DNA from 2 places in the Stenotrophomonas sp. YJH_SMC_48-3 genome. Region 2 is predicted to be linked to the other one. Evidence: predicted binding sites of a transcription regulator. Region 2 holds the regulator's gene; the other holds the start of a gene.
The links. Region 2 encodes FliA, which starts transcription of late flagellar genes. Its sites were predicted from a motif close to TAAAGTTTNNCNNNCNNNGGCCGATAA; they were not measured.
Positions count from the first base shown of each region.

Region 1: the regulator FliA is predicted to act here: its motif matches at 1,385-1,411, upstream of AC5P65_RS02215 (methyl-accepting chemotaxis protein).

Region 1 covers NZ_JCAFSQ010000001.1:477,498-480,899, forward strand. The annotation lists gene AC5P65_RS02205 (S41 family peptidase) at 1-325, shown strand, start outside; gene AC5P65_RS02210 (NAD-dependent epimerase/dehydratase family protein) at 424-1,317, shown strand; gene AC5P65_RS02215 (methyl-accepting chemotaxis protein) at 1,531-3,402, shown strand, end outside.
Region 2 covers NZ_JCAFSQ010000005.1:10,192-13,593, reverse strand. The annotation lists gene flhF (flagellar biosynthesis GTPase FlhF) at 1-462, shown strand, start outside; gene AC5P65_RS09305 (MinD/ParA family ATP-binding protein) at 449-1,336, shown strand; gene AC5P65_RS09300 (RNA polymerase sigma factor FliA) at 1,333-2,076, shown strand; gene cheY (chemotaxis response regulator CheY) at 2,134-2,526, shown strand; gene AC5P65_RS09290 (protein phosphatase CheZ) at 2,526-3,131, shown strand; gene AC5P65_RS09285 (chemotaxis protein CheA) at 3,134-3,402, shown strand, end outside.

The DNA of each region.
Region 1 (3,402 bases), on a different contig from region 2:
GGCAAGCCTGCCCACTTACCTGAAGCCGCTGGTCGTGCTGATCGATCGCCGCACCGCGTCGGCTGCCGAGTTCGTCGCCTACTCGCTGCAGGCGCTGGGCCGTGCACGCATTGTCGGCACGCGCAGCGGCGGCGCTGCACACATGGTCGATGATCCTGTGCTGCTGCCGGATGGCTATCAGATCAGCATTCCCGATCGGCAGCCGATCAATCTACATACCGGAACCAACTGGGAACGCACCGGTGTCACGCCCGACGCGGCAGGCGGTGACGATCCGCTGTTCGTCGCGCGGCAGCTGCTGGCCCGATCGGCCTCGCGGGAATGAACGCACAATTGCAATTGCGCCCTATCGCAGACGACATGCAGCGTGCCTAGAATCGAAGCATCCCGGTAGTTCCCGGGCGCTTCGAGTGAATGGACTCAATGAAGATTCTGCTGACCGGCAGTTCCGGGCGGATCGGGCGCGCGATCTTCGGCGCATTGGCGGCCTCCCACGAAGTGGTGGGGCTGGATCGCAGCCCATTCGCCACCACCCGCATCATTGCCGATGTCACCGATCACCAGGCTGTCGCACGGGCGGTGCAGGGCGTTGACGCGGTGATCCATACCGCCGCCCTGCACGCACCCCACGTCGGCCTGGTGCCGGACGGGGTGTTCCACCAGATCAACGTGGAGGCGACCGCGCACCTGCTGCAGGCCGCACGCGAAGCCGGGGCGCGGCGATTCGTGCTGACCAGTACAACCGCGCTGTATGGCCACGCCGTGGTCGCCGGTGGCTGCCGTTGGATCGATGAAGACACCGAGCCGTTGCCGCGCACGATCTACCACCGCACCAAGCTGCAGGCCGAAGCACTGGCCGAAGCCGCTGCGGCGCCGGCCTTCAGCGTGCGCGTGCTGCGCATGGCCCGCTGCTTCCCCGAGCCGCCCGAGCGCATGGCGATGTTCCGCCTGCACCGCGGTATCGACGCACGTGATGTAGCCAGCGCGCATGCTGCACTGCTGCTGGACGAAGGCGCCGCTTTCGCGCGTTACATCGCGTGCGCTCCGACGCCGTTCCGGCGTGAGGATTGCCTGGAGCTGGCCACCCACCCGCGCAGCGTGCTGGCACGCCGCGCGCCACAGCTGCTGGCCGAGTTCGAACGACGGGGCTGGCCGCTGCCGTTGAGCATCGATCGCGTCTACGACAGTGCCCGCCTGCGCAGCGTGCTGGGCTGGCAGCCGCGCTTCGGCCCGGACGACGTGCTGCAGCAGTACGCCGCCGGCAGCATCGAGGTGCTGCCAAGGGCGGAGTGGATCAAGGATCGGGTCGCCGAATGAGATGGTCGCAGGGGGCGGGGCACCGAGCCCACCCTGAGCAGGTTCAGGAATGTGCAGGCCGCTGGCCTCAATCTCGATGGCGGCCGGCCGCTAAACCCGGTGTGCCTCGTGCACCGGGCGCGGCCCGGCGGCCGGTGGCCTGCGCGACGGATCGCGCGCCTGCGCGGTGTCCTCGTGACGCCGGTCGTCCTGAATTGCCTTGCGGACCCTCCCATGCCTTCTTCCCGCTCCGCCACTGCCCAACGCCCGGGCAGCATCGCCCACAAGCTGATGCTGGGCACCGCTGTGATCGCGCTGCTGTGCTTCGGCCTGACCGCGTTCCTGATCTACCGGCAGGCCAGCGCCAGTCTGATCAGCGCCTCGCGCCAGACCATGACCAGCGAGGCCAACGCCGAGGCGCGCCAGGTGGCGGCTGACCTGGGCACCGCCTTTGCCAGCAACGATGCCATGGTTGAAAGCGTGCTGGCCCAGCGTGCCCGTGGCGACGTGCCCGACCGCGCCAGCCTGGCGGCGGTGCTCGGCGAACAGCTGCGTGCTCATCCGCAATGGCTCGGCAAGAGCACCATGTGGGAGGCCGATGCCTTCGACGGCAAGGATGCGGAGTTCGTCAATACCGAAGCACACGATGCCACCGGCCGTTACATGAGCTACTGGGCCTGGCAGGACGGCAAGCCGCAGCAGTCGGTGATGACCGATTACACCGAGACCGCCAGCGGATCGGGCGACTGGTACATGGGGCCCAGCCGCGACAAGCTGCCCAAGGTCAGCGAACCCTACGCCTATGACATCGCCGGCCAGAAAGTGCTCATGAGCACCCTGAGCACGCCGATCATCGAGAACGGCAGATTCCTGGGCGTGTTCACCGTGGACTTCTCGCTGGCGGCGTTGCAGAAGCACCTGGCCACGCTGAAGCCGATGGGGGCCGGTCGTGTCGAACTGCTGTCGCCGAAGGGTGTGGTGCTGGCCTCGGCCAATGCCGCCGAGATCGGCAAGCCGCGCAGCGACGCGCAGACCCGCAGCATGCTGGCCGACATTGCCGCCGACCGTCCGTTCGAGGCCTTCACTCCGGATGCGGCCGGCAATGTGCGGGTGTATGTACCGCTGCGGGTCGGCGATGCGCCGCAGCGTTTTGCCCTGGGCGTGGTGATGCCGCACGCGGTGATCGTGGCTGAGGCACGCCAGCTGCTGTGGCTGACCCTGCTGGTCGGCGTGGTCGCCGCGCTGACCCTCAGCGCCGGCGTGTATGTGCTGCTGCGCCGCCTGGCGATCCGTCCGCTGGCTGAAGCCGTGCGCGTGGCCGGTGACGTCGCGGCCGGCAAGCTGGACAGCACGCTGCCGGCGCGCAGCAACGACGAAGTGGGGCGCCTGCTGGACGCGATGCAGGGCATGCGTGGGCAGTTGCAGTCAGTGATGGCTGCGCAGGCCGAAATGGCGCGCCGCCACGATGCCGGGGAACTCAGCTACCGCATGGATGCTGCGGCGTTCCCGGGCGAGTACGGCCGCATGGTGGCCGACAGCAACCAGCTGGTGGCCTCCAGCAATGCGGTCACCCAGCGCCTGGTCGAGGTGATGCAGCGCTACGCCGTGGGCGACCTCAGCGTGGACATGGAAGCGCTGCCGGGCGAGAAGGCGGCATTCACCGCCGCGATGGCAACCACCAAGGGCAACCTGGCTGCGATCAACGAGCAGATCCAGCAGCTGGCCGCCGCCGCCGCTGCCGGTGATTTCGCCGTGCGCGGTGATGCGCTGCGCTTCGAGCATGATTTCCGCCGCATGGTGGAGACCTTGAACACAATGATGCAGGTCAGCGACCACAACCTGGCTGCACTGTCTACGCTGCTGCGCGCGATCGCCGCCGGCGACCTCACTGCGCGCATGCAGGGTGAGTTCCACGGGGTGTTCGCGGTGATGCGCGACGATGCCAACAGCACCGTGCAGCAGCTGACTCAGATCGTCGGACAGATCCAGCAGTCGGCGGCCAGCATCCGCCTGGCCGCTGGCGAGATCGCGGCCGGCAACAGCGACCTGTCGCGCCGCACCGAACAGCAGGCCGCCAATCTGGAAGAAACCGCCGCGTCGATGGAG
Region 2 (3,402 bases):
GGCATCGCGGTGCACGAGGCCAACAGCGGCACCGACCTGGACCAGCTGCTGGAACGCCTGAAGGACTACAAGCTGGTGCTGATCGACACCGCCGGGCTGGGCCCGCGCGACCGCGCGCTGGCCGCCCAGCTGCAGTGGCTGCGTGCCGCCCGCCAGGTGCGCACCCTGCTGGTGCTGCCGGCCAATACCAGCTTCGGCGACATGGACGAGGTGGTCCGCCGCTTCGGCGCCGCCAACCTGCAGGGTCTGGTGCTGAGCAAGCTGGACGAGACCGGCCGCTTCGGCAACGCCCTGTCTGTGGCCGTGGACCATGCCCTGCCGATCACCTGGGTGACCGATGGCCAGGACGTCCCGGAGGACCTGCACCGGGCCAGTGCAGCCAATCTCGTACTTCGCCTTGAAGATTTGCGCCGAGCGGCCGATATGCCCTGCAACCCGGAGTTGAACCATGCCGTCGCGTGAGTACGCCAAGCTGACCAAGACCTTCCCGCTGTCGGCCACCCGCAGCGAGCCGCTCGGCCCTGTGCGCACCATCGCGGTGACCGGCGGCAAGGGCGGCGTGGGCAAGACCAACGTCTCGGCCAACCTGGCTGTGGCGCTGGCGGGCATGGGCAAGCGCACGCTGCTGCTGGACGCCGACCTGGGCCTGGCCAACATCGACGTGATCCTGGGCTTGAACCCCACCTTTACGCTGGCCGACCTGGTGGCCGGCCGCTGCTCGCTGGACGACGTCATCGTCGAAGGCCCGAACGGCGTGCTGGTGGTCCCGGCCGCGTCCGGTCGCCGCCACATGGCCGAGCTGGCCCCGGCCGAGCACGTCGGCCTGGTGAACGTGTTCTCCGAACTGGAACGCGAACTGGACATCATGGTGGTGGACACCGCCGCCGGCATCACCGATGGCGTGCTGACCTTCTGCCAGGCCGCGCAGGACACCGTGGTGGTGGTCTGTGACGAACCGGCCTCGATCACCGACGCCTACGCACTGATCAAGGTGCTGTCGCGCGAGCGCGGCGTGGACCGCATCCAGGTGGTGGCCAACATGGTGCGCGACCCCAACGAGGGCCGCGTGCTGTACGAAAAGCTGACCCGGGTCTGCGAGAAATTCCTCGCCGATGTCTCGCTGAACTATCTGGGCTGTGTGCCGCAGGATGATTGGCTGCGCCTGTCGGTGCAGCGCCAGCAACCGGTGGTAAAGGCCTACCCGTCCAGCCCAGCCGCGCTGGCGATCACCGAGATCGCGCGCCGCACCGCACGCTGGCAGGCGCCGACCGAACCGCGTGGCGGCGTCGAGTTCTTCCTCGAGCGCATTCTCAAGCAGCGCGGGGTGGCCGCATGAAAGGCGCAGCCCAGTACCGGGAGGTCCAGCGCTCGGCGGCCAACGAGGTCATCTCCCAGCACTCGGACCTGGTGCGGCGCATCGCCCACCACTTGGCCGCACGCCTGCCGGCGAGCGTGGAGGTGGACGACCTGATCCAGGCCGGCATGATGGGGCTGATCGAAGCGTCGCGCAGCTACGACGCCGACCAGGGCGCCTCGTTCGAGACCTACGCCTCGATCCGCATCCGCGGTTCGATGATCGACGAGATCCGCCGTGGCGACTGGGTGCCGCGCTCGGTGCATCGCCGCGCACGCGACGCCGCTGCCACCATCCGCCGCCTGGAACAGAGCACCGGCCGTGCCGCCAGCGCCACCGAAGTGGCCGCCGCGATGGAGATGCCGCTGCCCGAATACCTGCGGCTGATGGAAGACGCCGCGCGTGGCCAGGTGCTGAGCCTGGAGTCACGCATCGAGGACCAGGGCGAGCTGGATACCGTCGCCCAGGGCGGCCCGACGCCGCAGCAGGTGCTGGAGCGCGGCGAGTTCGGCCGCGAGCTGGGCAAGGCCATCGGCCACCTGCCCGAGCGCGAACAGCTGGTGCTCTCGCTCTATTACGAGCAGGAACTGAACCTGAAGGAGATCGGCGCGGTGCTCGGCGTGAGCGAGTCGCGGGTCTGCCAGATCCACGGCCAGGCCGTGCTGCGCCTGCGTGGACGATTGAAGATTTTCGAGGCGGCCGACGCCGGCCTGGAAGAGTGAACATGCCCGAGGCGGCTGCCCCCGGCCACCCGGAATGAACAACAAAGGAACTCTGCTTTGAACAAGAACATGCGCATCCTGATCGTCGACGACTTCTCGACCATGCGTCGCATCGTCAAGAACCTGCTGGGCGATCTTGGCTTCACCAATACCGCCGAAGCCGAGGACGGGCATGCCGCGCTGTCGCTGCTGCAGAGCCAGTCGTTCGATTTCGTCGTCACCGACTGGAACATGCCGGTGATGACCGGCATCGAGCTGCTCAAGGCGATCCGCGCCGATGCCAAGCTGAAGACCCTGCCAGTGCTGATGGTCACTGCCGAAGCCAAGCGCGAACAGATCATCGAAGCCGCCCAGAACGGCGTGAACGGCTACATCATCAAGCCCTTCACCGCGCAGACGCTGGAAGAGAAGCTCGGCAAGATCTTCGAACGCCTGGCGGCCAGCGCCTGATGGATACCACGGTCGACAAGAACGCCCTGGCCCTGCGCCTGCAGGAAGCCCTGGACGCACTGGAGTCCGGTGACGAAGCTGCCTGGCGGCAACGCATCGACGGACTGGTCGCGCTGCGCACGCAGCCGATGATGAGCGGCCTGTCGCGGCTGGCCCGCGAGCTGGGACAGGCGCTGGGTGAACTGCCGACCGTGCCCAGCGAGGCCGGTGAGCTGGATGACGCCTGCGCGCGCCTGGACCACGTGGTGGCGATGACCGAACAGGCCACCCACCGTACCCTGGACCTGGCCGAGGAATGCCGCAGCCTGACCGAACAGCTGCGTGCCGAAGGCCTGCAGCCAGGCCAGGACGCGCAGCTCGAGCGCATCCGCCACAACCTGACCGAGATCGCCCTGACCCAGAGCTACCAGGACCTGACCGGGCAGATCATCCGTCGCGTGGTCGGCATCGTCCGCCGCGTGCACGAGGGCTTCGGCGCACTCGGCCTGCCGCCGGAACAGCATCGCACCGACCCGGCACTGGCCGGGCCGGCACTGAAGGGACTGGACCGCCACGCGGTCTCGCAGAACGACGCCGACGACCTGTTGTCGGATCTGGGGCTGTAAGCATGAGCGCGGTATCCGACGACATCACTGCCGATTTCATCATCGAGGCGCAGGAGATCCTGGACCGCCTCGGCGAACAGCTGGTGTCGCTGGAGCAGGCACCGCAGGACAGCGACCAGCTCAATGCGGTGTTCCGCGGCTACCACACGCTCAAGGGCGGCGCCGGCTTCCTCGGCGTCACTGCCATGGTCGAGCTGTGCCACGCCGCTGAGGAGGCGCTGGGCGCGGCGCGCGCCGGCCAGGCCGTGCTGCAGGCCCACCACTTCGACGC